Regions from separate parts of the Paenibacillus sp. FSL P4-0127 genome, predicted to be linked through region 1. Evidence: riboswitches for the same ligand, from Rfam matches in the RefSeq annotation. Region 1 holds a riboswitch; each other region holds the start of a gene.
The links. Region 1 has a riboswitch for thiamine pyrophosphate ahead of tenA (thiaminase II). Riboswitches for the same ligand answer to the same signal wherever they lie in the genome.

Region 1 (10,117 bases):
CAATTGAGGGTATAGCGGCTATTTAAGTTGAACTTTTGAATGCAGATGATAGGGCAGCCGTGAAATGTTCTTACGATCGCTGTTGTTCGCAGATTTCTTTCGATTGGCTAACTCACCGTTTTTCATTAGTTCAACTGATTATAGCAGGGAGAAAGTTACAAAGGGAGGAAAAATGCATGTTGCCCAAACCCCAGATCGTGGGTCTGCCGGTATATCAGCCCGGTAAACCGATCGAAGAAGTAAAAAAAGAGCTCGGCCTTGATGATGTGATCAAGCTGGCCTCTAACGAAAATCCGTACGGCTGTTCCCCGCGCGTCCGCGCCGCCATTGAGCAGGAGTTTATGAACATCAGCCTGTATCCGGACGGCAGCGCGGCGGAATTGACGGAGGCGGTGGCGGGGCATCTTGGCGTCAACCGGGAGCAAATTATTTTCGGCTGCGGCTCGGACGAAATTATCGCGTTGATTGCCCGTGCGTTTTTTCTGCCCGGCGACGAAACGGTGATGGCCGATCAGACGTTCAGCGTTTACAAGAGCAACGCCGATATCGAAGGCGCGGTCAGCATCGAGGTGCCGCTGAAAGACGGCACGCATGATCTGGAGGCGATGCTCGCCCGCCTCGGCACAAAAACGAAGATCGTATGGATTTGCAACCCGAACAATCCAACCGGAACGATTGTTCCGCACGAGCAGCTCGTTTCTTTCCTGGATCGGGTACCGGGCCATGTCCTCGTCGTGCTGGATGAAGCTTATGCCGAGTATGTGACCGATGCCGCTTATTCCGACGGAATCGGTTTGCTTGAGAAATATCCGAACTTGGTCGTATTGCGGACGTTCTCGAAAATTTACGGGCTCGCCTCGCTGCGGATCGGTTACGGCGTGGGCCAGCCGGCGGTGATCAAGCTGATCAACCAGGTGCGCGAGCCGTTCAATACGTCCCGCATCGGGCAGGCGGCGGCCAAAGCGGCTTTGGCCGACCAGGAGTACGTGCAGGGCTGCCGCGAGAAAAACCGCAGTGGAATCCAGTATTTATATGAGCAGTTTGATCGCTTGGGCTTGTCCTATTTTCCGGCTCACGGGAATTTCATCATGGTCGACGTTAAACGCCCGGCCGCGGACATGTTTCAAGCGCTGCTGAAGCTTGGCGTTATCATCCGCGCCGGTTTTCCCAAATATCCGGATTCGATTCGGGTGACCGTCGGTTCGGCGGAGCAAAACGCGAAATTTATAGACGCTTTGGAACAGGTGCTGAGCAAGTCGGCCACAGAGGTATAATTCAATTTTTGGTTTGCATATTCGCAGAAAACGAGTGAGATTACATGACAACAAAAATCGCCATATTTGGGGTAGGTTTAATCGGAGGATCGCTGGCGCTTTGCCTTAAGGGCAAGCCCGGCATCACCGTCGTGGGGCACGCGCATCGTCCCGAGTCTTTAAAACGCATCGTGGAGCGCGGCGTCGTGGATGCCGCGACGCTTTCCATGGAAGAGGCGGCCGAGGATGCCGACTTTATTTTTTTGTGCGTACCGGTCGGAAACTTGGAAGAGTATATGGTGAAGCTGAACCGGCTTCCGCTCAAGCCGGGCTGCATCGTAACGGACGTAGGCAGCACCAAAGCGGCGGTGGCCGCCAGTGCCGCGGCCATTTCGCGTCCCGGCGTGCATTTTATCGGCGGTCATCCGATGGCCGGGTCCGAGCGCTCCGGCGTGGAAGCGGCCTCTTCCTTGCTGTTCGAGAACGCCTATTATGTGCTGTCTCCGTCTTCGGACATTCCTGAGGAGGTGTACATACGCCTTGAGCAGCTGTTGTCGTATACGAAGGCGCAAATCGTCCGCGTCGATCCGGTGCTGCACGATGAAATCGTCGGTGCGATCAGCCATCTGCCGCATATTATCGCGGTTGCGCTGGTCAACCAGGTGTGCGATTACAACAGCTCCAACGGGCTGTACCGGATGCTTGCGGCAGGGGGGTTCCGGGATATTACCCGCATCGCCTCCAGCGATCCTGTTATCTGGCGGGATATTTTGCTCAGCAACCGCAAGGTGGTGCTGGATTTGCTGAACGATTGGAACCGGGAGATCGAAGGCTTCGTCAAGCTGCTGGAGGACGAAAACGGAACGGGGATTGAGGAGGCTTTCCAAAAAGCGAACCGCTTCCGCAGCGAGCTGCCGGAACGGCGCAAAGGCGCGATCACTTCCTTGTTCGATATCTACATCGACGTGCCCGACCACCCGGGCATTATCGGACAGATCGCCACGGAGCTGGGAACGCGCCACATCAATTTAAGCAATATGCAAATTATTGAAAGCCGGGAGGACGTGCCGGGGGTGATGCGCCTTTCTTTTCGCCAGGAAGCGGAGATGGAGCGTGCGAAAGAGCTGCTGCAGGGGCTTGGTTACTCGGTCTATGTCTAAGCCGGGGGACAGGCAGCCCGTAAGGTGGTCCGAGAGATGACTAAAAGAACGCAGCGCCCGGGAAAAGCCGGGCGTGTGCGTTTTAGAGGCCGCAATTTGGGTAAGCCGTATTATACCGTATTTCGCTGTGCGCAAGGCCGTTTAGGCTTTGAGTACGCCCAAATTATGAAAGCGCTAAAAAAAGTTGTTGACAAAATGAAAACGGATACAATATACTAAGACTACAGTATGGTTTCTCTCCACTCCTATCCAATATCTGTTGCTCCAGCGTGAGCAAGGGCCGCTTCGAAAGAAGCGGTCTTTTTTTTGCTTTTGGCGGCCTGTTGGCGGCCGAATGGAGGTATTGGATGAGGCTAACGGACAGGGAAATCTTATTCCGAAAATACAGCCGCTATAAAATTGTAACGGACTCAAGTGCACCGGCGTTGCATTAACGCCTACACAAAATCTCTGGTACACCTTGCCCGCAATTCCATTTGAAATCACGCCAGAAATCTAACGGTTGTATTATTCGCTATTTTGCCCAAAAAGCCCCTTTCTAAATTTTAACGGTTGTGAGCGCGGTTATCTGCTCCAATCTGAGCCCAAATCGCCGGGTTTTAGCTAAATAAGCGCTATGGCAACCGTTAGAGTGGTGGCGAGAATGCAACGCTAGTGACTCGTGACTCAGGTGCACTTATTTAGCTGAATTCACCGGATGTGTCGGGGAAATGCTCGGAAGAAGGTCGATGGTGTCTTAGCTAGGCTGGAAAATGGATGTAGACTAAAATAACCGGGGAAATGAGCAAATAACGGCTCGGTGGTCCCTTAGCCAAGGGGTGGCTCATGCCCCGGCAGACGTTGCAAGGCAAACGTTGCCCCAGAGAAGTTGCCCTAATGACGTTACCCCAACGGACGTTGCCCTAGTGACGTTGCCCCAACTAGCGTAGCCCCAACTAGCGTAGCCCCAACTAGCGTTGCCCCAACTAGCGTTGCCCTAACGGACGTTGCCCTAACGGACGTTACCCCAACGGACGTTGCCCCTGCCGAGGTTCCTCCCGGCCCAAATGCTGTTTGCGGTAGGCCTGCGGGCTAACGCCGTGTTTTTTCTTGAATGCCTTGCTGAAATAGTAAATATCCGGGAAGCCGGACTGCTCCGCCACCTCTTTGACCAATAGCTCGGGCTTAAGCAGCAGCTCGCAAGCTTTGGCCAGGCGGATCCGGTTCATTTCCTCGATGAGGGTCCGCCCCGTCTTCCGCTTGTAAAGCCGGGAAAGATGGCCGTAGCTCATGTGCAGGGAAGCGGCCAGTTCCTCCACGTTCAGGCGTTCTCCATGAAAATCCTCCAAATAGATTTCCACCTTGCGAACGAGGGCGTCCTTGGTTTCGCCCGGCTCCGCTATAGCCAGGCGACCGGAGCCCGGAATCGAAGTTAAAATTTCCAGGAACTGCACGAGCAGCAGCTGCAAATAAAGCGGGGAGCGGCCCGCTTCCGCCTCGTGAAACAGCTGGACCAGCAGCGGCCGAATTCCGTAATCGTCGCGGTAAGCGCCGGGAGGCCAGTCTTTGAGCAGGCTCAGCCGTTCGAACAAGCCCTGCCCGCCCGCATCCGGGCGGGTGCCGGATACGGGCCTGAACCGCCAACGAAAACAAACGCCCTCGTGCGGATCGTCACGATAGTATATATGGGAATGGGTCATGCCCGGAGGGATCAGGAAAAACTCGTCTTCGCGGACCATGACGTCTTTGTCCATAAACCGGGTTTGCATCCGGCCGGACAATACGTAGTTAAATTCGTACCAGGTGTGGGCGTGGGCCGGGCATCTTCCGGCGCCGCCGGTTTGTTCGATCACGATATCGGCCCAGTCGATCACGGCGTCATCGACCCGGATTTCGCGGCACAGCCCGTTCAGCACGGAGGCCAGCTCTTGCCTCCATTTTTTCAAGTCCATAGAGATGCTCCTTTTTGTTCCTTTGCCCCAATCATATCATAATAGGACAAAAATTGATGAGGATTAGTAATTTACTTCAGGCCGTCCCGGAACGCAAAATGGGGGTGAAGTCAAAAGTTGAAACTTGCTCCAAGGGAGGAACGCAGTTCATGTTTTGGACGGAAGAAAAATTAAACGCACGGATTCGCGAGCTTGAAGCTTATCGCTACCGCGATGCGGTGCCGATCGCCGAATTCCGCGCGTTGGTCGACGAGGAAGGGCGGATCGCAGCCAGACCGCCGAAGGGCGGGGAGTGGAGCGCGATGCCGGCCGGTGAACGCTGGGAAGGCCGCGACCTTTACTTGTGGCTGGAGGCCGAGACGGTAATTCCCCAAACGTGGAAAGGCCGCCGGGTCGTCGGGGTATTTGATTTCGGGAAGACGGGCGGAGGGAACAACTCCGGCTTCGAGTCATTGCTGTATGTCAACGGAGAGCCTTATCAAGGGGTGGACTCCAACCATCAGGAGGTGTTTTTCCCCGCAGAAGCCGCCGGAACTTCCGTGCTGCTGCAATTTCGGCTTTGGTCCGGTCTGGAGGGCGGAGGTAAGCCGCAGGTCCAGGAGCACAGGCTGAAGCGGGCGGAAATCGCTTGGCTCGACGGGACGGTCGACCGTCTGTATTATACGGCCCGGGCCGTGATGCAGACCGTGGAAGTACTACATAAACACGCTCCCGAACGGACCGACCTGCTGACGGCGCTGGACCGGGCGTTTTTGCGGATCGATTGGTCGCAGCCGGGCTCCGAGGCGTTTTATGACTCGCTGGCGGCGGCCGAAGAGCAGCTGACGCGGGCGATTTCGGCGCTGCCCAAGTCGTCGCCGGTCACGGTTCGCTGCATCGGGCATACGCACATCGACGTGGCCTGGCTGTGGCGGCTCAAGCATACCCGGGAAAAAGCGGCCCGCTCCTTCAGCACCGTTTTGCGGCTGATGGAAATGTTCCCGGAATACGTTTTTTTGCAAACGCAGCCTCAACTGTATGAGTATTTGAAGCAGGATTACCCGGAGCTTTACGAGCAAATCAAGGAACGGGTCAAGGAAGGCCGCTGGGAGGCGGCCGGGGGGATGTGGCTGGAAGCCGACTGCAATTTGACGAGCGGCGAATCGCTGGTGCGGCAGCTGCTGTACGGCACCCGTTTTCTGCGCGAAGAGTTTGGTGCGGAATGCACATATTTGTGGCTGCCCGACGTTTTCGGGTACAGCTGGGCTTTGCCGCAAATCCTGCGCAAGTCGGGTTTCGATACGTTCATGACGACCAAAATCAGCTGGAACCAATACAACCGGATGCCGCACGACACGTTTAAATGGCGCGGGATCGACGGCAGCGAAGTGCTGACCCATTTCATCACCACCCCGCAGGACGGCAGTTTCTGGTGGTACACCTACAACGGCAATATCGAAGCGTCCAGCGTGCAGGGCATCTGGGATACGTACCGGGACAAGGAAATCAACAAAGAGCTGCTCCTGTCCTACGGTTACGGAGACGGGGGCGGCGGCGTCAACCGGGAGCATCTGGAGCTGCGGCGCCGCCTCGAAGCGATGCCGGGGCTGCCGAACGTCGTCACCGGGCGGGCCGACGAATATTTCGCCAAACTGCACGAGACGGTGGAAAAGGCGGACCGTTATGTCCACACATGGGACGGCGAGCTGTATCTTGAGTACCACCGGGGCACTTATACGAGCCAGGCTTACAACAAAAAAATGAACCGCAAGCTCGAACTGCTCTCCCGCGACGCCGAATGGCTGCTCAGCTTGGAGGCGCTGCTGGGCGGGGGTGACTGGGCCGCGTACCCGAAAGCGAAGCTGGACGAAAGCTGGAAAACGATTTTGCGCAATCAGTTCCACGACATTATTCCAGGCTCGTCGATTCCCGAAGTGTACCGCGACTCCAAGCTGGAATACGAGCATGCCGCGGCGCTGCTGCAGGAATGCCGCAGCCAGGCGATCCGCGCGTTGACCGGGGGCCGGGTGGCCGGCGATGCAGCAAACGATGCCGCTGCGGCGGGCGCTGCCGTGTCCGGCGATGCTGTCATCGGCGCCACGGAAGGTGAGCCGACCTATACCGTTTGGAATCCGTCCTCTTGGACGTATAGCGGCCTGGTCCCGGTCCATGGCGCCGAACCCGGCGGCCGCTGGACCGATGCCGGCGGCCGGGAGCTCGCCGCCGAGTTTGACGGAAGCACGGTATGGGTAAAGGTGGAAAACGTTCCTCCGTTGGGATTTATGGCGATAAGCCGCGGCTCTGAAGGCTGGAAGGAGGAGGCAACCGCTTCGCAAGGAGCGTCTGCGGGAAGCGAAGCGGCCATAGAAACGCCGTTTAAAGTGCTGCCGAACGGCATCGAGACTCCGCTGTATCGGATCGCTTGGAACGAACATGGCCAGTTGACCTCGGTGTTCGACCGGGCTGCCGGCCGCGAGGTGCTCGCCCCGGGGGAACGCGGCAACGTCTTCCAGGTGTTCGAAGACAAGCCGAAAATGTTTGAAGCTTGGGATATCGATATTTTTTATCAGGAGAAGATGCGCGAGGTTGAAGATCTGAAGGAATGCCGGGTTGAGGCCGGCAAGCTGCGGGCGGAAGTCGCTTTTACCTGGCGGTATATGAACTCCACGATCAGCCAGCGGATGATCTTGTACTCGGGTGACCGGCGGATCGAGTTCCGGACGGAGGTGGATTGGCAGGAGCGCCAGCAGCTTTTAAAGGTCGCATTTCCGGTGGATGTGCGGGCGACGGAGGCCACCTACGACATCCAGTACGGCAACGTCAAACGCCCGACGCATTGGAACACCTCCTGGGATTTGGCCCGGTTCGAAACGGTCGGGCATCAGTGGGCGGATCTGTCGGATCACGGTTACGGCGTCAGCCTGCTGAACGACTGCAAATACGGCCATGACATTAAAGACAATGTGATCAGGCTGTCGCTGCTGAAATCGGCGACTTACCCCGATCCGGAGGCCGATCGCGGGGAGCATACGTTCACGTATGCGCTGTATCCGCACGAGGGGCATTGGTCCGAAGGCGAAACCGTACAGGCCGCCGCGCTCCTGAATCAGCCGGTGTACGCTACGCGCGGCCAAGCGGCGGCATCCAATTTCTCCTTGCTGCGGGCCGTGCGCGTCAGCGGCAGCGGCGAAGCAGCGATCGACGCGGTCAAAAAAGCGGAGGACGGCGACGCTCTGATCGTCCGCTTCCACGAGTATAAAGGGGGCCGGGGGACGATTCGCCTGGAGAGCGATCTCACTTTTGTCTCCTGGCAGGAAACCGACCTGATGGAACGCCCTGCCGGCGAACTCAATCGGGGTCCTGCCGAACTGCAGATTTCGCCGTATGAGATCAAAACGGTCCGGCTCGAGTTCCGCTAAGGCGGCGGGGGTGCCCGGCAAGCATTCAACGCGGATTGACACTCCAGGAAGATCCAGGTAAAGTAGTGATAGTGAATCGAATAGGAAATTCCACTAGGGGCGCCGTATTCGGCTGAGACAAGAGCGTATCTTGGACCCTTTGAACCTGATCTAGTTCGTACTAGCGTAGGAAAGTGGAGCCGGTATCGCGCCGTCCGCACGTTATCGCAAGTATCATGCGACAGGTTTTGCGCGTTCAAGCCGCTCCCTCTACGGGGCGGCTTTTTTGCTGTCTCGTAAGCGGCCCGCCTCTCACCCGACCCTAAGCCCCTACGCCCTTACGATGGATGCTCCTGTATCGCAGTTCACATTTTATCGGAGGTGGAGACGATGAGTTTTACGCAAACGCTGCGCCAGCGGGCGGACGAGGTTTTTGAAGCGATTTTTGAGCATCCTTTTGTGCGGGGAATCGCCGACGGCAATCTGCAGAAAGAGCAATTGATTCATTACGTCAAACAGGATTACGAGTATTTGAACGCGTACATGCGGATCTACGGGATCGCCATATCGAAGTGCGAAAGCCGCGGCGATATCGCCCTGTTCAACGAGCAGATCTCTTTTATTTTGAACAGTGAAATCCATCCGCACCAAAATTTTTGCGCTGTCGCAGGGGTCCGTTTTGAAGATCTGCAGGGTTTCCCCTTGGCGCCGTCTGCGCATCATTACATCCGCCACATGCTGACGGTAGCGCATGAAGGCAGTTTGGGCGAAATCTTGGCCGTGCTGCTGCCCTGCCCCTGGACGTATCTGGAAATCGGCCGCAAGCTGCTGGCGGAAGTGAGGCCGGCGCCGGAACATCCTTTTCACGATTGGATCCAGTTTTACGGCGGCCGGGTGACGGACGTGACGCAGCGGTTCCGGGACGTTCTCGATCAATGGGCGGAAACCGCGGCGGAAGCGGAACGGCGGAGGATGGAGGAGCATTTCATGCAAAGCTGCCAACTGGAGTACCTGTTCTGGGACATGGCCTACAAGCTGGAGGAATGGCCGGTGCAAACGGGCCGGCGGAGCGATGACCCGTTGTCGCGGGCGAATTAACGAAGGGGGCGAACTACAAATGAGCATATTGGAAAAAGAATTATCCGCTTTGCTTACAAAAGTGCAGAACGCGAAACCGCTCGTGCACAATATGACCAACGTCGTCGTAACCAATTTTACGGCCAACGGCCTGTACGCGCTTGGCGCATCCCCGGTGATGGCTTACGCACCGGAGGAAGCGGCCGATATGGCCAAGATCGCCGGCGCCCTCGTGCTGAACCTGGGAACGCTGTCCGCCGCCCAGGTCGAGGCGATGATCATCGCCGGGTCGTCGGCGAACGCCCATGGAGTTCCGGTGCTGTTGGACCCGGTCGGGGCGGGAGCGACGCGCTTCCGCACGGAATCGGCGCTGCGCATCCTGCGCGAGGTCAAAGTGTCGCTACTAAGGGGGAACGCGGCGGAAATCGCCCACCTGCTCGGGGAAAGCCGCGACATCAAGGGCGTGGACGCCGGGGAGAGCAGCGGCGGGGATCAGGCGGAGCTGGCCGTGCGGGCGGCACGGAAGCTGAACACCGTCGTCGCCGTCACCGGACGCGAGGACGTGATCACCGACGGGAAGCTGTGCCGGGCCGTCAGCGGCGGGGACGCGCTGCTGACGCAGGTGACCGGCACGGGCTGCCTGCTCACGTCGGTGCTTGGCGCCTTCGCCGCGGTGGAACGCGACGTGCTGCTGGCCGGCACCGCCGGGCTGGCGTTCTACGGCGCCGCCGCGTCCCGCGCCGCGGAGCGTACTGCGTCCGCCGGGCCCGGCAGCTTCCAGATCGCCTTCCTCGACGAGCTGGCCAAGCTGCACCCGCACTCGCTGAAAGGCCATGCGGCGGTCAGCGAGCGGGAAGCCTCCGCGGCCGGCGGGTGGTGGCTCGGATGAGCGGCGCGGTCCGGAAGGCGCTGACGATCGCCGGGTCGGACAGCGGCGGCGGGGCCGGCATTCAAGCCGACCTCAAAACGTTCCAGGAGCTGGGCGTGTTTGGCATGTCGGCGATTACCGCCGTCACCGTCCAAAACACGCTGGGCGTGCGGAACGTGTACCCGCTGCCGCCGGAGGCCGCGGCGGAGCAAATCGGGGCGGTCGGCTCGGACCTGGCCCCGGACGCACTGAAAACCGGGATGCTGTTCAGCGCCGAAATTATCCGCGCCGTGGCGGGGCAAATCCGCGCTTTCGGCTGGGTCCGGGTCGTCGTCGACCCGGTTATGATCGCCAAAGGCGGCGCCGCGCTGCTGCAGCCCGAAGCGGTTGCGGCGCTGAAGGAGTATTTGCTGCCGCTGGCGCAGGTGGTGACGCCGAATATCCCCGAGGC
Region 2 (10,117 bases), 1.1 Mb from region 1:
TGTTCCGGGGAACCTGCTCCGGCTACGTATCGAATGGCAAAGAATACGTGATCACCGACCTTCCCCTGCCGCCGGTCATTCATAACCGGGCCTTGTATCCCGAGCCTGCAGCGCACCAACAGATCCGCAACCTGATCTCCCGGGGCATCGCGATTTTCAACGTCAACAACCGTTATGGCAAAGATGTCATCCACCGGCTGCTGTGGAACGCTCCGCATCTGCGCGGCTATTTGCCCGAGGCCGCTCCGGCCAAGCCGGCCGCACTGCGCGCCATGATGTCCAGATATTCCGACCTGATGCTTAAGCCGATACGCGGTTCCGTCGGATACGGAATCATGCGGCTGCGCCGCAATGAGCAAAGCTGGGAACTGATCTATGCGTCCAAAGACAAAAAAAATGAATGGCGAACCGCCAAGCTTCCCCAAGGAGACTTGCCGCTCTGGACGCGGCGCTTGCTGCAGCAGACCCCTTACCTCGTTCAGGAGCGCATTCCGCTGGCGGAATACGACTCCCGTCCGATAGATTTGCGCGTTACCGTCCAACGCGGCGGGCTCGGCGAATGGGCCGTCACGGGGCTGTTCGCCAAGGTGGCCCGCAAAGGCAGTTTTCTGTGCAACATCGCCAAGGGAGGGGAAGTGATTCCGGCGGCAGAGCTGCTGGTCCATGTTTTGTCCCCGCATTCAGCCTCCGCGGCCCTCGCCCATGCAGAGGCGCTGGCGCTGGCGATCAGCCGTTATCTCGGCAAGCAGTTGCCCCTGCTTGCCGATCTGGGTCTCGACATCGGCCTCACCATGAGCGGGCGTCCCTACTTTATTGAATGCAACGGACGCGACCAACGTTACGGATTCCGCAAAGCCGGGTTGACCGAGATATGGAAAAACACGTACCGTCAGCCGATGTCTTACGCAAGATACCTGCTCGATCATCCGCAAGGGCGGCCGGCCGCGCCAAAGCTGCCGCAGGAAAAAGCCTTATGATCGTCCTTGCTCACCTGACATCGGCAATGCCGAACAGCGGATACGTCCGTGAAAGCGCGAAGGCGGCCGCCACGGCAGCGCCTATGACGAGCAGCGCCAGCAGGTCATACCGCGAATAAGCGAAGCGGTAATAATAAGTGCGCGGCCGGCTGCCGTCGAAATCTTTGGCCTCCATGGCCACGGCCACGCGGTGCGCCCGGCGGATGCTTTGCGAGAGCAGCGGCACCGCGTAAAGCCGGGCCAGCTTGGCCCAGCCCCGCGGTCCCCGCGGCGTGCGCACGCCGCGGATGCGCAGGGCGCTCCGGCGGATCTGCAGCTCCTCCCAGACCATCGGGAGCAGCCGCACGGAAGCCATAAAGCTGTAAGCATATTTGGGCGCAAGCTTAACCTGCTGCATCAGCGAGTAAAACAGGGCGACGGACGAGGTGGTCAGCACGAAAAGCAAGCCTTCCGCCGCAAAGGTTACCGACTTAAGCCCGATGTGAACGCCGCGGTAAAAACTCTCCTCCGAAATGCGAATGAGGCCCCAGGACCACCATTCGTGCTCGCCTTTGCCGAACAAAATCATCGTAGAGGAAGACGAAATGAAGATGAGCAGAAAGGGCAGGACAAGCAGCGCGATTTTCCACGGCTCGTATCCGCTCAGCAGAAACAGGAGCAGCGTAAACAATACGGCTTGATAAAACATGAAATCGGGACGGTGCGTAAACAAGGTCACCAGAAACAGCAAAACGAACAGCGCCAGCTTGCAGGCCGGGTTGGCCCGGTGCAGCCAGCCTTTCATTTTGGGGGCCAATAGCGGCTTCATCGCAGGGTCACCGCCTTTGGGGCAGAGCCGGAGGCTGCTCTGCCGGGGGCGGAAGAAGCGAAGGAGCCGGCCAATTCGGACAGGCCCGTTCCTCCCCGCTCCGCCGCAATCCCGGCCATTGCCGCCCCGCGTTCCGTGCAGAAGCGGGAGACCAGCCGCCCTTCCCGCACTTCCCAGCGCTGGGTCGCTGCCGTGGCGGCAATCCACTCCTCGTGCGTGACCATCACGATCGCCGTCCCGCGCCGCCGCAGCTCTTCGCATAACGAAAGGATCGCAAACGCGTTTGCCGCATCCTGGCCAAAGGTCGGTTCGTCGAGCAGCAGCAGCGGCTGCTCGCGCACGGCCGCGCTGGCGACGCTGAGCCGCCGTTTTTGCCCCAGCGACAACTGGTAGGGATGCCGCCCCTCGTACCCTTCCAGGCCGAATTGCCGCAAAATCCGCGCCGTACGCTCGTGAATCCCTTCTGCGGAAAGCCCATCTTCCCTGAGGGAAAAGGTCACTTCCTCGTCCACCCGGTCGGCGACAAATTGAAATTCCGGGTTTTGAAAAACAAAGCCGATTTCCTGCGCCGCCCGCTCCATCTGACGCCGGCGGACGCGGCGGCCGACCTTGCCCCCCTGCAGCGGGACGCCCCGCAGAAAGTATTCGCCCTCCGTTTTCAGAAGTCCCATCAGGCTGAGCAGCAGCGAGCTTTTTCCCGCGCCGTTCGGTCCTGTGACGGCGATAAAATCGCCGGGCATCACCGCGGCATGTTCGACTTCTATAACCGGCCTCCCCATCCTCAGCCCGCGAAATCCTTTAAGTTCGACAAGCGGCGCGGGGCCGGGGATTGGGCCGGAGCACGCAGCCGCCGAGAACGGAGCGCTCGAGGGAGCGCCCAAGGGAAAGCCCGGCGTCCCGGCGGAGGAACCGCCGCCATCCCCGCTCCGCGCCGGAGCCGGCACCGGCTCCAGCAGGCGCCGCCCCTCCGGCGCGGCCAGAAACTCCGTCCAAACTCCGGGATACCAGATGCCGAACTCCTTTAACTCCCGCCGGAACTCCGCAAAAATCGTCTCCGGCGATCCCTGGCCCAGCAGGCGGCCGTCCGGTCCGAACAACGCGACCCGGTCGACGAGTCCGAGCGCCAGAATTTCCTCGATCCGGTGTTCGACGATGATCAGCGTGCGGCCCTCGGCAATGCGGCTGACGGACTGCCAAATCTGCTCGCGCCCTTCGGGATCGAGCAGCGCGGAAGGCTCGTCGAGCAGCAAAACCTCCGGATCGCCGAGCAGCACCGAAGCCAAAGCGAGCCGCTGCTTCATCCCTTGCGACAGGGCCTGGATCGGCATGTGCAGCTCGGGCAAACGCAGCCCGACGTCCTCCAGCACCGCCTCCATCCGGGCGGTCATTTCCGGCTTGGGGACCCCCAGGTTTTCCAGCGTAAAAGCCAGCTCCTCATCCACGAAAGGCATGCAAAACTGGGTATCGGGATCCTGAAACACATAGCCCCAGGAGCGGGGCAAACGCTGCGACGCACAGCGCATCGGAACCTCTACAAGCCGCGGGATAATCCCCGACAGCACCTGGAGAAGCGTGGATTTCCCGCTCCCGCTGGGGCCGAGCAGGAGCACTTTTTCCCCGCGAAAAGCCCGAAAGCTCAAATCCTTAAACACAAACCGCGTCTCCCCCGGAAATTTCAGCCTAAGATCGCAAACTTCAACGGCCGTTTCCATGGTTAATCATCCAGCGCCGCATAATCTTTGGGATCGACGGGGCGCAGCAGGGTGGTCACGCCCGTGGCCTCCACGGCTTTGGCCAGCCCGTAAGCGAAGTAGCCGGCGATCAGCGCGGAGCTGACGGCCCGCATCGCGTATTTGGCGATCAGCAGCCAGGTTTCATAGTCCTGCACATATCCGTAATAAATATCCGGAATGATGGAGCCGACCGCGGCCCCGATGCCGGCCAAAGCGGCGACGGAACCGGAAAATTTGCGGTACCGGAAAGCCGCGAATACGAGCTCCGCCCCCAAGCCTTGCAGCACACTGTACAGCACAAGCTGAACGCCCCATTCGCTGCCGAACAAAATTTCCACATGAGCTGCGGCCACTTCCGCGATCAGCGCCACCCCCGGCTTACGGATCAGCAAAAATACGAGCGTCGGAGCCAGAAACCACATTCCGTAGACGATTTCATCGGCCTGCGGAAACAGCGGCGAGAATAAGTTATACACCGAGCTCCAGAAATGATAAACTACGCCAAGCACGACCGACACGAGCACGGTTACCAGCAGATCGCTCAGCTTCAGCCCGCGGCCGCTTTGTTTTGTTGCTGCCTCTTGCATGTTTTTCTCCCCTTTTCAAAAAATATATTTTTTTCGCAAACGACAAAAAACCGCCAGAATAAGCTCAGGCGGCGCTCAGGTCACGGGTATGGACGCAGGGTATATCCCGGACATTCGATTCTCTACGCTGGCATTATCCAGATCAGATTAACGGTCCGCAGCGGAATATGCTGCCATCTCAGCCTGATTCACTCAAGCCCCCGTATCGTATGCGATTGTCTTTAACATACACCAACCGTTTTCAAGCATCAAGAACAAATTTTAAACATTCAAGTTTCAATGCGCGGGAGAAACCGCTTTCATGTTGATTTCGTCCCCGTTCTGTGTCAAGATAAGCGGAAGTGGCACATCAAGAGTAGGAGGTTGCTTTCTTGGCGGCAGCATGGATGAAGTGGATGACGGAATTGTCCTCCCGCAAATCGGTTTGCAGGCTGATGGGAAAGTTTTCCCATTCGGAAATCAGCCGGATGATGATCCCTTTGTTCGCAAAATCGTACGCAATTCCACTGCATGAAGCGGAAAAAGAACTGCGGGAATACCGGACGCTCAACGAATTTTTCACCCGCAAATTAAAGCCGGGCATGCGTCCGGTTCATGCGGAGCAGGGCGGCATGGTCAGCCCCGTGGACGCGCTGATTACGTTTATGGGGGAAATCCGCTCCGGCACGATTCTAAACGTGAAAGGCCAGGATTACTCCGTTGAGGAACTGCTCAACCGTTCCCCGCGCATCGAATCGTATAAGCATGGCTATGCTTTTGTGCTATATTTGAGCCCGACCGATTATCATCGCATCCATGCCCCCGTCACCGGCAAAAAGCTGGAAAGCGAGCATATCAAAGGCCGGGTATATCCGGTTAACGACTTCGGCATGCGCCATATAAAAAAGGTGTTATGCCGGAACGAGCGGCTGATTACGTATATTTCCCATGAGCATGGAGAGGTGGCGCTCGTCAAAGTCGGGGCGATGAACGTCAGCAGCATCAAATATACCGACGAACGGGCGAAAAGCTGGAACCAGGGAGACGATCTCGCCTATTTCGAATTCGGCTCCACCGTGGTGCTGCTGACCCAAAACGGCACATTTGCCCCGCTGCCGGGGCTCGCACCGGGACGGAAGATCCGGATGGGCGAGCCGCTCGGAAGCTTTGCAGCCGCGGGCGCCAAGGTGAAGACGCCTCCCAAGGACGCGGATTAATGCTGCAGGCAGCGTACAAAGAGGATGATTTTGACTAAGCCGATGCATAACCACAGCACGCACAGGATAAAGGCGAGATGGCCAATACCTGCTTTGAGCCGTATTGTTTCGATAACTGTTCCAGTTTGAGGCTCATTGGTTAATTGAGACATTTGATCATCTGCCGGATTTTCTCGGTCCCGATAAAAACAACGGCAGCAACGATCACAAATAATATCATATCGAGCGTGGTTTTAAATATGAACCCGGGTATGGATGTATTATTGAGTGGATGCCGAAAAAAAGCGAGCTGCCTATAGGTTAAATCGCTAACGATATGGGCCAGCAAAAATTGCAGGGCAAACTTCCAAAGCGATTTCATATGATCATGTCATTCCTTTTATGAATAAAGGTCACGTTCTTTCTAGTAGACGATTCTGGAAATAACGTCAGCATAATGGCAAGTGAAGACTTGAGAAAACGACAAAATAATCTATTGAAGATCTCGGGTGACAACATAAAGAAAAAAAAGGGCGCTATTTCAGCCGATGTCCCCCATGTTGCGTGAATTAGAGGAATTTTATGGCGCTATTTTCATGATTTAGTGGCGAAAGGCCGCCTTTCGACCTATTCATCGAAAAATAAGACCCAAAAGTTCCCCTATGGTGATAAATAGGCTCAACTTCGGAAAATAAGACCCTAAAGTTCCTCTATTTTATGGGGACGCCATCTCCTGAGCACAAGACTAATATAGAACAAAGTGATCCATGGCCCCTGTCCGCAGATAAGCCATACTATTTCCGGATCATTCTACTAGTTCTTTTATAGCATACCTGACTATCCTTACATCCCCCTGTCGCCAACCTTAAATTAATCTTAAGAAGGTTCGCGGACAAGAGACCGGACAAGGCCTTCAAAGCGAATGGCGGCATTATCCGGCAAAAATAGCAAAGAACCCGGCATACCTTAAAAATCCTTAAGGCAACCGGGTCGCTTTCATTATCTGATTTCCGACGGACTTTTGCCGGTATACTGCTTGAATTGGCGGCTGAAAAAGAAAATGTCCCGGTATCCGAGAGCGTCGGCCACCTCCGTGACGTTCATGCCGGCATGCAGCAGCAGGTGCTGGGCGCGGTCGATCCGCGATTTGATGATGTACGATTGAACGGACATCCCGATGATTTCCTTGAACTTGATCGAAAAATAACGCGGGGACAACCCGGCGCGCGCCGCCAGGTCCTGCACTTTGTGGGGCAAGCCAGGATGCTGGAGCACGTAGTTGGCGACCTCGTGGATCACCTCATGCAGCTGGTTGCTGACTTTTTTCTCCATCGGCACCTGGCGCTCCTCGCGCAGCAACTGAATGAGCAGCTGTTTAAGGATGAGCCGCGCCTCCTCTTCGGCGGCGTAAGCCTTTACCAGAAACAGGCGGACATAACGTGACAGCATGTATTCAAAATCGAGGGTATCTTCTAGCACGCGGTAAGGTCCCGGCACTTCGGTCACCGGTTCACTGACGTCGAAATGGATATACGTGAGGACAAGCGGACGCTGCGGATTATGCGTGGCGCTCGTATGATCCCCTTTCCGGAACAGGAAGCAGCTTCCTTTGCTGACGGGAATCGGCTGGTCGTTCAGGACAACCGTTCCTTCGCCGCTCCAAACGTAAAACAGGTCGTAATTATCCAGCGGTTTTTCCCGCTTGTGCCATTTCCAACCGGGCTCGCATACGATTTTGGCAAAAGCCGGCTTCAATATAAACGAAGACGGTGAAACGTGAAGCATGTCCTTCCCTCCCGAAAAAAAATCCTTCAAAATGAATGTTTATTCTCTTATTATACCCTTAATTCCCGTTCACTTGAATATCTATCCACGCCGCTTTCATGCGGTTCACCCCTTCGAGCAGCGCTTCCTCGTCCAAATGGGCAAAACAAAAGCAAGCGGCCGGCTCGCCCGGGGTCAACCGGTAGATGGCGGCGTCGCGGAACAACACGCCCCGCCGGGTCGCCGCGGCCTGAAAAGCGCGGTATTCCTCCGGCGACTTCCGCCAAAGCGCGTACATCAGCAGCCCGGCGTCGGCCGGCTGGAGCCGGAACAGGCCGCCCAGTTCGCTTTCCAGCCGGGTGCGGAACACTTCCTGCTTGGCGCCGTAATAACGCCGCATCCGGCGCAGATGGCGGTCATAGCCGCCCGTTCGCACGAACCGGGCCAGCGCCCGCTGCTCCAGCCGCGCCGGGGGCGCCGGCTCGTAGAGCGCCTTGGCGCTCGCCAGCGCCCGCACCAGGCTGCGCGGGAGCACCGCATAGCCGATCCGCAGAGCGGCGAACATCGTCTTGGAGAAGGAGCCGATGTAAATGACGCGCTCCTCCTGGTCCAGCGCCTTCAGCGGCTCCAGCGGGCGGCCGCCCCAGCGGAACTCGCTGTCATAGTCGTCCTCGACGATGACCGCGTTCCGCCGCGACGCCCATTTCAGCAGCTCGCGCCGCCGGGCGTGGGAGAGCACGGCGCCGGTCGGGAACTGCCGCCCCGGCGTCACAAACAGCAGCCGCGCGTCCCAATCGCGCGGCACGATGCCGTGGCCGTCCAGCTGCGCCGGGACGGCCACGCCTCCGCAGGCGGCGACCGCCCGGGCAATCCCGTAGTAACACGGATCTTCCAGCACCGCCGGTTCGCCTTCCCCCAGCAGCAGCTGGGTCAGCAGCGTTATCGCCTGCATCGAGCCGTTGAACAGGCAGATTTGCTCCGCATCTGCCGAGATGCCCCGGCTGCGCCGCAAATGTGCGGCGATCGCCTGGCGCAGCTCCAGCTCGCCGAGCGGGTCCGCGCCAGTGCGGCCGGGATCAGCGCTCTCCCCGGCCGCGCCGCCCGGATCAGCGCGGTCCAGGCCCGCACGCTTTGTGTCGGCGCGGCTTCCGCCAGCTCCGGCCGCGCCGGACCCGCACGCCCCGTACGCTCCGTACGCCCCGCTCACGCCCGCGTCGCTGCCGCCGTCGCCGCCCGCGCCGCCGGACTTGCCGCGCGCCGCCCAGGCGAGCGCGCTTTTCCACTCGGCGGCCGGGAACAGCGCTTCCCACGGCCCGCCGTCGCGGTAAGAGATCACGCCGGCCGGCTCCGGCGAAGCCACGGCTGCGGCCGCCGCGCCCGGGAAACGGCCGTCGCCGTCGCCGTCCCCCGCCGTCCCGCCGTCAAGCCTGGCGTCCCTTTGGTTCCCGGTCCTGTCCATCACTGACACCACCCGCCGCCCCCATGGCGACAAAACAACCTGCGCCTTGCGATCCGAGGTCTCCTGCCGAGGCGCGAGCATCCCGGTAACGAACGTCCCGCTGCCCACGATCGTGCGGACGTAGCCTTCCGCGTGCAGCATATCGTAAGCCTGGGAGACGCTCCCGCGCGACAGGCCGTACATCGCCGCCAGCTCGCGGGTGGCCGGCAGCCGCGTTCCTTCCGCAAGCGTCCCGTTATGAATAGCGTCACGGAGTGCATGGTACAAGGCTAAATATTTATAGCGGTATTTATCGCTGAACGACTGCAAAGCTATCGTAAAATCAGGCATCTCCAAAGTCTCCTCCCGGTCGCTTAACACTCGCCAATCCTAACGGACACCAGCGCCGCTATTTCGATGAAATCAACAGTTTTCAAAATGTAACGGACACCACAGGCCTTATTCGGCATTTCTGTGCACATATCCGGCCTTTTTCGAGCAAATAGCGACTCTCCTGTCCGTTAGAAATCAAACCGGCGTTTTTTCAGGCAAATAAGGGCGCTCATGTCCGTTGTCCTCCATACAAGTCGAAGCTGACGTCACCAACGTTCGCCTTATTTCATTCAGGAGCAGTCTACTGGTTCCCTTACGCTTAAATTGGCCTACTAATTTAAATGTAAATTGGTTCTTTTTTTATGTCAATTTGCGGCGTATGCTGAATATCAAAACAAACAGGGAGCGAACCATATGCGCAGAAAAGAATTTACGATGCAGGATGAAACGGAAGTCCAAGAGTTTTTGCGGGAGATGAGCTACGGCTTTCTCGGCACCGTCGGCGAAGACGGCTGGAGCCGGGTGACTCCGCTGAATTTTGTATACGACGGACGGTTCTTTTATTTTCACGGCAGTCTGGCCGGGGAAAAAATGAAGCAGCTAGCCCGCGATCCCCGGGTCAGCTTCACCGTGGCGAAGGAGTATGCGATTATTCCGTCCTATTTTACCGATCCGCTGCTGGCTTGTCCGGCTTCGGCCTTTTTCAAAAGCGTGATGGTCCGCGGAAGGGTGGAAAAGGTCGAAAACCTTCAGGAAAAAGCGGATGCGTTCACTTTGTTTATGGAAAAGCTCCAGCCCGAAGGCGGCTATAACCCGATCGATCCGGCCGACCCCAAATATGCGGGCCAACTCAAGGCGGTGGCGCTATGCCGGATCGTCCCGGAGACGATGACCGCTAAATTCAAATTCGGGCAAAATCAGAGCGAAGCGAAGTTTGACGCCGTGGTCGAAGGGCTGCGGCAGCGGGGCGGCGAACTGGACGCGGAAACGATCGAGCATATGAAAAAATACTGCCCGTTTCACCGCGAAAAATAGACCGGTGCGGCGGTTTTAGATCGTGACTCGTTCTGACCGAAATGATATAATGTTAGGCAGTTTAAGACGGTACTGCCCTAAATTATTAAACGGATCGGAAGGATGAATGTGATGAACCCACTTGCGGAGCAGTTAAACGAGAACATCAAATCGGGGAACAGCCACGTGTACGACATGCTGTCGGGGCTGGGCAAGGAAATTTATTTTCCGAAGGAAGGCATTTTGAGCCAGTCCGCCGAAGCTTCAGCCCAAGCTAAAAAATATAAC
Region 3 (10,117 bases), on a different contig from region 1:
AGCGAGTTAATCAGCAGCAGCAGCACGAACGAGATGAGCAGCAGGATCAGCGCCACCGCCGTCGCACCGGCGTAGTCAAACTGTTCCAGCTTCGACATGATCAGCAGCGGGGCGATTTCCGTCTTCATCGGCATGTTGCCGGAAATGAACACGACGGAGCCGTACTCCCCGATGCCGCGGGAAAATGCCAGCGCAAACCCGGTGAGCAGCGGCGGCAGCAGCTCGGGCAGCACGACTTTGCGGAACGTGCGGAACCGGCTGGCGCCCAGCGTGGCCGCGGCCTCCTCCACTTCGGCGTCGAGGTCCTGAAGCACCGGCTGCACCGTCCGGACGACGAAAGGGATGCCGATAAACATCAGCGCCAGCGTAATCCCTATCGGCGTAAACGCAATGCGGATGCCCAGCGGCTCAAGCAAGGAGCCGATCCAGCCGTTCGACGAGTAAATCGCCGTCAGCGATACTCCCGCCACCGCGGTGGGCAGCGCAAAGGGAAGATCGATCATGGAGTCGAACAATCTTTTTCCGGGGAAATCGTATCTGACCAGCACCCAAGCCAGCAGCAGCCCCAGCACGGCATCGATCAGGCCGGCGGCCGCCGCGGTCAGGAAGCTGACCCGATAAGAGGCCAAGACCCGCGGATCCGTGGCGACATCCCAAAACTTTTCCCAGGTAAGTCCCGTAGAATTCAGCAGCAAGGCGGAGAGCGGGATCAGCACGATCAAGCTCAGATAAAGCACGCTGTATCCCATGGTCAGCCCAAATCCGGGCAGTACTCCGCGCTTTGTGGCGCTACTGTGCATGTTTACTTCATCCTTTCTCCTGTTTCAGGCCCGGGATGCGGCTCGGCGGTTTATTCGGCCCGCCTCTCCCGGGACCTATCCTCCGCTTGGTACGGTCGGTTACTTAGGTACGTAAATCTGGCTGAAAATGCCTCCATCGTTAAAATGCTTCTGCTGCGCCTGCGCCCAGCCGCCAAACTCTTCGTCAATCGTAAACAGCTTGATATCGGGGAACTGGTCGGCAAACTTGGCTTTCACGCTTTCCAGCGTCGGCCGGTAATAATTTTCCGCCGCGATCGTCTGTCCTTCCTCCGAGTACAGGTATTTCAGGTAAGCTTCGGCGACTTCCCGGGTTCCGTTATTGTCGGCGTTTTTGTCCACGATCGCCACGGGAGGTTCGGCCAGGATGCTTTCCGAAGGGTAGACGATATCGAATTTGTCCGGGCCGAGCTCTTTTACGGAGAGCCAGGCTTCGTTTTCCCAAGCGAGCAGCACATCGCCGAGTCCGCGTTCGACGAAGGTCGTCGTCGCCCCGCGGGCGCCGCTGTCCAGAACGGGAACGTGCTGGTACAGCTCCTTAACGAATTCCTGCGCTTTGGCCTCATCGTTATTATTATGGTGCAGGGCGTATCCCCATGCCGCCAGGTAGTTCCAGCGGGCGCCGCCCGAGGTTTGCGGGTTCGGCGCAATAACCTCCACCCCGTCTTTGATCAGATCGTCCCAGTCCTTGATCCCTTTCGGATTTCCCTTGCGCACCAAAAACACAATCGTCGAGGTATAAGGAGAACTGTTATGCTCAAATTTCTGCTGCCAGCCCTCGTTAATCAGTCCGCTTTGCTGAATGGCGTCGATATCGTAACCCAACGCCAGCGTAACCACATCCGCCCCCAGGCCGTCGATCACCGCCCGGCTCTGCTTGCCCGAGCCGCCGTGCGACTGCTTGATCGTAACTTTTTGACCCTTCTCTTTCTCCCAATAAGCGGCAAAGGCTGTGTTGTATTTTTCGTAAAGCTCCCGGGTCGGGTCATAGGATACGTTCAGCAGTTCCACTTCCTTAAGCTTCTCCCCGCCGCCTGCAGAACCGGCTTGCGCACTGGCCTCCTCGCCCCGCTTATTATCCGCCGAGCAGGCCGTCATCACCGTCAGCATCGCCAGCACCAAACCCACTAGAACCCCTTGTTTCCACAGTTTGATCATCGTATCACTCCCCTTGCTCTCCTGATATTTTCTTGAAACGCCGGCAAGCTTTATGCCTCCGGCACAGCCCTAAAAGGAGGACGGAGAAACGCCCCAATCCCTACGGTCAAACCGAGCCGCTACCCGTGTCTGCCAAGGCAAGTAGAGCGTTCCTCCGTCCGTACGGTTAGAACATTTTAAATTATTCCTACCTGTTTAGTATGCTATGGTGATATTTTATTATCGGGAGCCTAAAATTGTCAAACATTTTATTCAAAAAAACCAAATTATTTATAAGCTCCCCTTATATTGCGAAAAGCGAATGTACGAGCCGCAAAAATGGGGGGGGGGGTTATTCGTTGAAATGTACGAGTTTGGCGTGGGCGGACCGTCAGGTTTGCGGATGTGCGGCGTACTGCAGAATAGCTCGGATAAGTGTGGTCAGTTGTGATTGGGGTCAAATTGGGGCAAGTAGGGCAACGTCAGGAGGTTAGGTTGGGTTAGCTGGGTTAGCCGGGTTAGGTCAAGTTAGGTCGGGTTAGATGAAATCAGGCTAGGTCGGATCAAGTTATATCGGGTTAGATCAGGTTAGATCAGGTCAGGCTAGGCCAAGTTAACGGCAAAAAATGTCGCTATATCTCGCTTTGTACATTCATCCGGAAAAATAGAGGATTTTTTTGCCGCTATTGTTTGTCCGACACGTATATTTGTTTGATTTCAGCCGATCTGCGCACAAATAGAGACATTTTTTCCCCCTATCTCAACAATCCAGCGTAAACCGAAGGAAATAACGACATAAATTGCCGCTATTCTCAGACAAGGGGCATTACTATTGCATCAAACTTGACAAGACGCGTTTCTCTTTTGCATTCTAACGGTCGCCACAGCGGATATTTACTCCTGCAACGCCATTTTCAAACTCTAACGGTTGCCATGACGCTTATTTCGCTTAAACCCGGCTATTTGGGGTCAAATCAGGGCAAATAGCAGCGTTCACAACCGTTAGAATTTAGAATGGGTCTTTTTTCGCAAAATAGCGGTTGGTACAACCGTTAGATTTCCGGCGGGAGCGGATCCCTGCCTAATTACCTCCGTTAAATGCAACGCCAGTGAAAGGAGGCCGAAAGGGGCGTAAACGGGTGTACTAACATGGCGACGGGGCGCGCGAAAAGGCCTCCGAACGCAGTACGCGCCACGCTTCTGCCGGCATCCCCAGTCCCTGCTTCTACAACGCTCCCGGGTTCAGCGGCTCGATGCAAGCAACCTTGGCGATGGCCAGCTCCCGGCCCGCGGGCGACAGCTGGCCCGTTTCCGCATCCCGCCGGAATGCCGCGATATTGCCGCTGTATTGGTTCGCTACCAGCACATAGCCGTCCAGCACGGCGAAGTTCCGCGGCCAGTTCCCGCCGGTGCCGGTCCATTCCGGGTCGTTAAGCTTGCCGCTGCCCGGATCGATGCGGAAGCGGACGAGGCTGTTGTGCCCCCGGTTGGAGCCGTACAGGAAACGGCCGTCCGGAGACAGGTGAACGTCGGCCGGATAGTTTTCGCCCCGGAAATCCCCGGGCAAAGTGCCGACATGCTCCAAGGGCTCCAGGCGCCCTTGCCCCGGATCGTATGCGTATACGGTCAGCGTGTTGTTTAATTCGTTTATCCCATAGGCGTACCGCTCGGAAGGATGAATGGCAAAATGGCGCGGTCCGGAGCCGTCCGGGAGCCGCAACTCCCCGTGTTTAGCAAGCTTTCCGTCCTCCAGCCGGTATATAGCGATCCGGTCGATTCCCAAATCGGAGACGTAAATGTACTTCCCGTCCCGGCTGGGAACGGCGCTGTGGGCATGTGGCCCCTCCTGCCGTTCCGGATGAACGCCGCCGCCTTCGTGCTGAACGTTCGATCGTATCCCCGCCAGCGCTCCGTCCTCGCCCAGCGCAAAGCTATTCACATTGCCGCTGGAATAATTGGAGGCGAGCAGGCAGGCCCCGCGAGCCTTCGCCAATGCGAGATGGCAGGGATCCGCCCCGAGCGTCGGAAGCTCGTTCAGCTTGGTCAAGCCGCCATCCGCCGGGTCGATCGCAAAACTGACCGTTTTCCCTTCACTCTGTTCGCTGACCGCATAAAGCCGCCATGCCTCCATATCCGCGACCAGGAAAGACGGGTTCGCAATCCCGTCCGTTTGCCCGAGAATACGCATTGCGCCGCTGCGCAAGTCCAGTTCGCATAAATGAATCCCCGGGTCGCCCATCTCCGCGTAAGCGCCCGCAAAAAACAACCTGAAATCCGTTCGCTTAAAAATACTCACCCCATCATTCCCCCTTTGGCTTCCCGCGCTTCCAACAGACCCTCCAGACCCTTCGTATCCTTCAGACCCTGCATATCCTGCATACTCTTCATATTCTCATATTTACCCGTTTCTCATATTTCCCCGTGCAGCGCTCTCTTCCGGCCTGGCTGCCGGTTTCGTCCACCATCCGTTTGACCTCCGACAAGGAAAGCTCATCGAAATACGACTCCAGTCGCTGCTCTCCGCCGCTGAAAATCCGGTCCATGACCGTATGCATGTTGGACGATATTTGGCAGGAGGACTTATCGCTGCCGGAGCACCAGCCCGGGTGCAGCGAACCGCGGGCAAACAGGCGGTACAAATCGCCCAAGGTGACCCGCGCAAGTTCCGTGTTGAGCTGGTATCCCCCGCCGGCCCCCTCCTTCGTGGTCACCAATCCGTGCTTTCGCAGCGAACTAAGCACTTTGCGCACGCGGGCCGGATGGGTCGCGACGCTGCAGGCGATTTGCTCGCTGTTGGCCATTTGCTCTCCTTGATTGTCCAGAAACAACAGACAATGGACCGCAACCGTAAATTCGCTATTCATTTTCCTTCCCCCTTACCTTGCAGGTTTGAAACATGAGCGGCCGATTATGTTATAATGTTCTCGCGAAATACTATTAGAGGTTGTTCAAAAAGTCGTCTTTTGATCACGAAGCAGGTCAGGAAGTGGTCTCGACATCGAATCTTGGATTCAGCCGGGCCTTCCGTTGCTCACGTACCCAAAACGTACGCTCCGCTACTCAGTCCCTAGCTTCATCCAACCTTCTCGGTGCTGAAAACCCGACTTTTTGAACACGCACTATTAACAAGTATTTAGTTTTGTCAAACAATAACTTCCTTATATAGAAAGGGATCGATCTCCCATGCATGCGATTAATCCGTCTTACATGCAAATCGCCTTTACCTTCGGCGCCATGGCCATGGCGATTGCCGTGCTGTTTATCCGCCTTAAGGCAAGCCGCAGGCCCGTGACGATCAAGAAAATCATCATCCCCCCGCTCGGCATGACGACCGGGTTCATGATGTTCATCGTTCCCGAGACGCATATTCCCGTCACTTGGGGAATCATCGCCTTTGCTCTCGGCTGGCTGCTGTTCTCTTATCCGCTCATCCGGACCACGAAATTCGAGAAGGTGAACGGGCAGGTTTATGCCCAGCGCTCGCGCAGCTTTATTTTTATTCTGATCGGCCTGCTCGCTGTCCGCATGCTGCTGCACGAAGCGGTGGAGCAATATATCTCCGTGATTCAGACCGGCGCCGTCTTCTTTCTGCTGGCCTACGGAATGATTGTCCGCTGGCGGCTGTTTATGCTGAAGCAATACCGCGCCATGACGGCAAGCCTCGACAACCCTTCCGATTCCGCTTAAAGCTCCGCGGGCTGCGATTCCGTCCAGCCTTCGACCACAGACCGGTTGCGGCCGGCCTCCTTGGCCTTGTACAAGGAGCGGTCGGCGCTGCCGATCAATTCCTGCCCGTCGACCGGATCAAACGGCTGAATGCAGCAGCCCCCGATACTGATCGTGACTGAGCCGGAAACCGCGGAAACTTCGTGGGGGATGGCCAACCCGGACACCGCCCTGCGAAGCCTCTCCGCTATACTCCGGGCTTCCCCGGCGCCGCAATCCGGCAAGATCACGACAAATTCCTCCCCGCCGTAACGCGCCGCAAATCCGCCCATCGCTTGCACCCTCTTGTGGATCGCTTGGGCGATGGAACGCAGCACCTCGTCTCCGCCCTGATGTCCATAGTGGTCATTGTAGGCTTTAAAACAGTCCACATCGATAATCAGCAGCGACAAGGACGTCGATCTATCCCCCGGCGATACCATTTCCCGCGACAAAATCTCATCAAACCGGCGGCGGTTCGGAATTCCGGTCAACCCGTCCAATTGGGTCAGCCGGGTTAATTTCTCGTTGGCCTTCTCCAGTTCGATGCCGGACGCAATCAATTGCCGATGCTGTTCCGAAAGCCGGATAAAAAGCCGGTTTACTTCGTTAACCACCGAGCAGATTACGACCGTTGCCGCTACGACCGAGTTGATTTTGGCCATGTACCAGCCGAGCGAAAAGCGGGTGCCGGCCAGCAAGGTCAGCGTCACGTCCATCAGAAGCCCAATGATCGCCACCGTCAGCCATAAGTGCAGGACCGTGTGGCCTTTGTTTCGCAAGGCCATCACGAGCAGTGCCGCCAAGTTCAGCAGCCATACGGCAGGGCCGAGTCCGGTCGAATTTAACTGCCGGTAATCGCTGTATCGAATAATTTCGGGCAAGGCCCGCTCCCCAAAGATCGACAAATCAATGAGCCCAAGCGCAAGCAGCAGAGTAAACGAAATCCCCGCCACGCCCCAATTGAAAATATGCTCCTTTTTCCCGATCGGCTTCGGCCATATCGATTGCGTGAGCACGTACAATAATATACCCAAAGAAAAACCGCTATGCCAAAACACCCACAACCATCCCGCGGCCTGGCTGCGCTCGCCAAAATACCAGGCATCGGAAAACAGGCCCGGAAACGTAATGATATGTGCGGCGGTAATGATTCCGGTAAACAGATAGGTACAGGACAAGACCAGCAGCGACGGAATCCCGGACGCCCGGTATTGGCTGTAGGCGATAAAGGCGGTAAGCAGATCCCCGAAGATCAGCCAGGCGATGGCGGCGGCAAAAAAAAGCTCCAGCCCGGGCGAATTTCTCAAACCGAGCGGAATCGCCGCCATCGACACGGCCACGATCAAAATGGCCAGAAAAACCGCGAATTTTCTTTGCTTGCTTCCGGAGGGAATGTCGAAAACCTGCGATGCCACCTTGTAATTTCCATGCATAGGCGGGCAAATTCCCCCCTTCTGGTTGTTTTTCGTGTAGTACCTCCAACATAGTGGATTTTAAATGGAGATGCAATCTTTTTCTCCCGGCTGCCGCAAAACGGCAAACAGCCGCATTCGCTTTGGGGCGAACACGGCTGTTTGGGGGCAAGCAACGGTATTTATACAAAAATCGGATTAGCCTAGGAAGACGTTCTGGGATCGAAGGTGGGATTTTTCAGTTGAGGCAGCATCCTCATCCCCTTCTCCATTTCCGAAGAGCATAAAGGACATACCGGCGTGTAGTCGAACGTAAAATTGTCCCGCATCCAGCCGTTGCAATCCTCGCTGGTGCATGACCAGACCGGGGTGTTCTCCTCGGGAATTTCCTCCAACGGTTTTTTACGGTAGCTCATCATTTTCCTCCTCAAAATGGATGTTGGTCAACCAATTCGGCAAGCAGCCAAACGCCGCTTGTATGAGCTGAATAAAAACGGCTCCTGGCGCTATTGGGGCACACCAAGAGCGTTGAGCCTATCAAAAAAAATCACACATTGAAAAAAGTTCCATCCGCAAAAGCGGCACCCTTTCAATACGTGAAATATCACGTTTTCAAACCATCTATTGGTTCAATTATAACGGTTTTCCAAATAGAAAGCAAATCTCCTGATATTTCAAACCTCCTCCCTTTGCCGGGCTGGACAGACGCGCCGGAGAAAATTATAATGACTATTGAACTCTGCAGTTGAATCGTTCAGGGGTGCTGGAATCGGCCGGCTGAGATTGTATCCCTCCAAGATACTGACCCTTAAACCTGATCTGGATAATGCCAGCGTAGGGAGCCGTCATGGATGGAATGATTTTGGATGTTTTAAATTCCGCCCGCCGATCAGCGTCCCGAATCCGGGACGTTTTTTTATTGTCCGGACCTTATGGCCATAAAGCTTTCGGGCGCCTTCAGGTTACAGATGAACACAACTAGCGGAAATTTAACGAGATGAAGGAGAGAATGGCTGTGAAAAGAAAAAAACGGACTTCCCTGGCGGCGGCCCTATCCTGCCTCCTGCTGGTCCTGGCCGGCTGCGGCGGCCAAGCCGCCGGCGGCAGCGAAGGCAATCCGGCCGCGGGTGCCGCCGCGGACAATGGAGGGGCCAAGGCGCCGCGCGACGTTAAGCTCGTGCTCGACTGGAGCCCCAACACGAACCATACCGGTTTATACGTCGCCAAAGAGCTGGGATATTTCAAGGAGGAAGGCCTGAACGTGGATATCGTGCTCCCCGGCTCCGGCGGCGCGGAAGCGATGGTCGCTTCCGGCGAGGCGCCGTTTGGCGTCAGCGTGCAGGAGAACGTCACGCAGAGCCGGACGCAAGGCGTTCCGCTCGTATCGATCGCGGCCGTCATTCAGCACAACACCTCCGGCTTCGCCGCTCCGGCCGGCAAAAACATCAAATCGCCGAAGGATTTTGAAGGCAAAACGTACGGCGGTTGGGGATCTCCGGTAGAAGAGGCCGTCATGAAGTCGATCATGGACCTGGAAGGCGCCGACGTCGGCAAAGTCAAATTCCTCAACATCGGGGATGCCGACTACTTCACCGCCGTGAAGCGCGACATCGACTTCGCCTGGATTTTCTACGCCTGGACCGGCATTGAAGCGGAGCTCCGGGGCGAGCCGCTCGATATGCTGTACGTCAAGGACTACTCCGATAAGCTCGACTATTACACGCCGGTTATCGTGACGAACGAGAAAACGATCGCAAACGATCCGGAGCTGGTCAAATCGTTTATGCGCGCCGTGTCCAAAGGATACAATTACGCCGCCGATCATCCGGACGAAGCCGCGCAAATTTTGCTGAAGGCGGTGCCTGAACTGGACCATGACCTGGTCGTCGCCAGCCAGAAGTGGCTTAGCCCGAAATACCGCGATGACGCGGCCCGCTGGGGCGAGCAGAAAAAGGAAGTATGGCAGAACTACTCCGACTGGATGCACGAGCGCGGGCTGCTGGAGAAGCCGCTTGATGTCGGCGCCGCGTTTACAAACGATTTTTTGCCTGCCGAGTAAAAAGAAAAATAAACCCAAGAAAGGATGCTGAATTTTATGCCAAATGCACTGCTTAGCATTCAGATCATTCCGAAAACGCCAAACGGCGAAGACGTCATTCCGTATGTCGACCGCGCAATCGAGGTCATTCAGGCCTCCGGGGTCAAATATCAGGTGAATCCGCTGGAGACCACGATGGAGGGCGATTTGGACGAGCTGCTGGCCATCGTCAAAAAGATGAACGAAGCCGTTATCGAGTTTGGCAGCACCGGAATCATTTCGCAGATTAAAATCTCCTACAACCCGCAGGGCGTCAGCATGGATAAGCTGACCGCGAAATACCGCCCATGAATTTCCGCAGCCTGTGGAACAGCGTATGGCCGCCGCTTGCGGCGGTCATCCTGTTTTTGCTTGTTTGGCAAGGGGCTACGATCTTCTTCAATATTGATAAATGGGTTTTGCCCAGCCCGCTCGACATCGGCCGCGAAGCGGCTGCCGAGGCGGCCGGTTTAAGGGAGCATACCTTCGCTACGCTGCGCCTGATGCTGGCCGGATTCGCCATCGGCACGCTGGTCGGCCTGCTGGTCGCTTTTGCGCTGCATTATGTGCCGTTTCTGAAAGCATCGCTTTACCCGCTGATCATCTTGAGCCAAAACGTGCCCAGCATCGCGCTGGCTCCGCTGCTTATGATCTGGTTCGGCTTCGGCATGCTGCCCAAAATCATCGTCATTACGCTCGTCTGCTTTTTCCCCGTGGCCGTTGCCGCCATGGACGGACTGGACCGCACGGACCGGGTGATGCTGAACTACATGCGGATGATCGGGGCGTCCAAAGGCCAGATTTTTCGCAAACTGGAAGTCCCCCATGCCCTTCCCGCCATCCTCTCCGGCGTAAAAATCGCCGCGACCTATAGTGTGATGGGGGCCGTTATCGCCGAATGGATCGGCGCGGACAAAGGGATCGGCTACTATATGCTGCTGCAAAAATCGTCGTTTCGCACGGAT

Region 2: it holds a riboswitch for thiamine pyrophosphate, as region 1 does, so the genes downstream of both, NYE74_RS11125 (ECF transporter S component) here and tenA (thiaminase II) in region 1, are expected to answer to the same signal.
Region 3: it holds a riboswitch for thiamine pyrophosphate, as region 1 does, so the genes downstream of both, NYE74_RS26610 (ABC transporter substrate-binding protein) here and tenA (thiaminase II) in region 1, are expected to answer to the same signal.

The regions. Positions count from the first base shown of each region.
Region 1 is NZ_JBBOWY010000001.1:3,612,438-3,622,554, forward strand. It holds gene trpA (tryptophan synthase subunit alpha) at 1-15, shown strand, start outside; gene hisC (histidinol-phosphate transaminase) at 177-1,274, shown strand; gene NYE74_RS16265 (prephenate dehydrogenase) at 1,319-2,413, shown strand; gene NYE74_RS16270 (hypothetical protein) at 2,450-2,632, shown strand; gene NYE74_RS16275 (AraC family transcriptional regulator) at 3,415-4,344, opposite strand; gene NYE74_RS16280 (alpha-mannosidase) at 4,494-7,742, shown strand; TPP riboswitch at 7,828-7,931, shown strand; gene tenA (thiaminase II) at 8,112-8,819, shown strand; gene thiM (hydroxyethylthiazole kinase) at 8,839-9,687, shown strand; gene thiD (bifunctional hydroxymethylpyrimidine kinase/phosphomethylpyrimidine kinase) at 9,684-10,117, shown strand, end outside.
Region 2 is NZ_JBBOWY010000001.1:2,470,927-2,481,043, reverse strand. It holds gene NYE74_RS11140 (YheC/YheD family endospore coat-associated protein) at 1-977, shown strand, start outside; gene NYE74_RS11135 (energy-coupling factor transporter transmembrane component T family protein) at 988-1,785, opposite strand; gene NYE74_RS11130 (ABC transporter ATP-binding protein) at 1,782-3,497, opposite strand; gene NYE74_RS11125 (ECF transporter S component) at 3,500-4,105, opposite strand; TPP riboswitch at 4,208-4,319, opposite strand; gene asd (archaetidylserine decarboxylase) at 4,477-5,301, shown strand; gene NYE74_RS11115 (AraC family transcriptional regulator) at 6,280-7,065, opposite strand; gene NYE74_RS11110 (aminotransferase-like domain-containing protein) at 7,124-8,833, opposite strand; gene NYE74_RS11105 (pyridoxamine 5'-phosphate oxidase family protein) at 9,230-9,850, shown strand; gene NYE74_RS11100 (aminotransferase class I/II-fold pyridoxal phosphate-dependent enzyme) at 9,962-10,117, shown strand, end outside.
Region 3 is NZ_JBBOWY010000002.1:1,788-11,904, reverse strand. It holds gene cysT (sulfate ABC transporter permease subunit CysT) at 1-800, opposite strand, end outside; gene NYE74_RS26640 (sulfate ABC transporter substrate-binding protein) at 900-1,976, opposite strand; gene NYE74_RS26635 (lactonase family protein) at 3,181-4,251, opposite strand; gene NYE74_RS26630 (Rrf2 family transcriptional regulator) at 4,340-4,819, opposite strand; gene NYE74_RS26625 (CcdC family protein) at 5,139-5,642, shown strand; gene NYE74_RS26620 (GGDEF domain-containing protein) at 5,639-7,096, opposite strand; gene NYE74_RS26615 (cold-shock protein) at 7,279-7,491, opposite strand; TPP riboswitch at 7,822-7,932, shown strand; gene NYE74_RS26610 (ABC transporter substrate-binding protein) at 8,085-9,134, shown strand; gene NYE74_RS26605 (MTH1187 family thiamine-binding protein) at 9,171-9,464, shown strand; gene NYE74_RS26600 (ABC transporter permease) at 9,461-10,117, shown strand, end outside.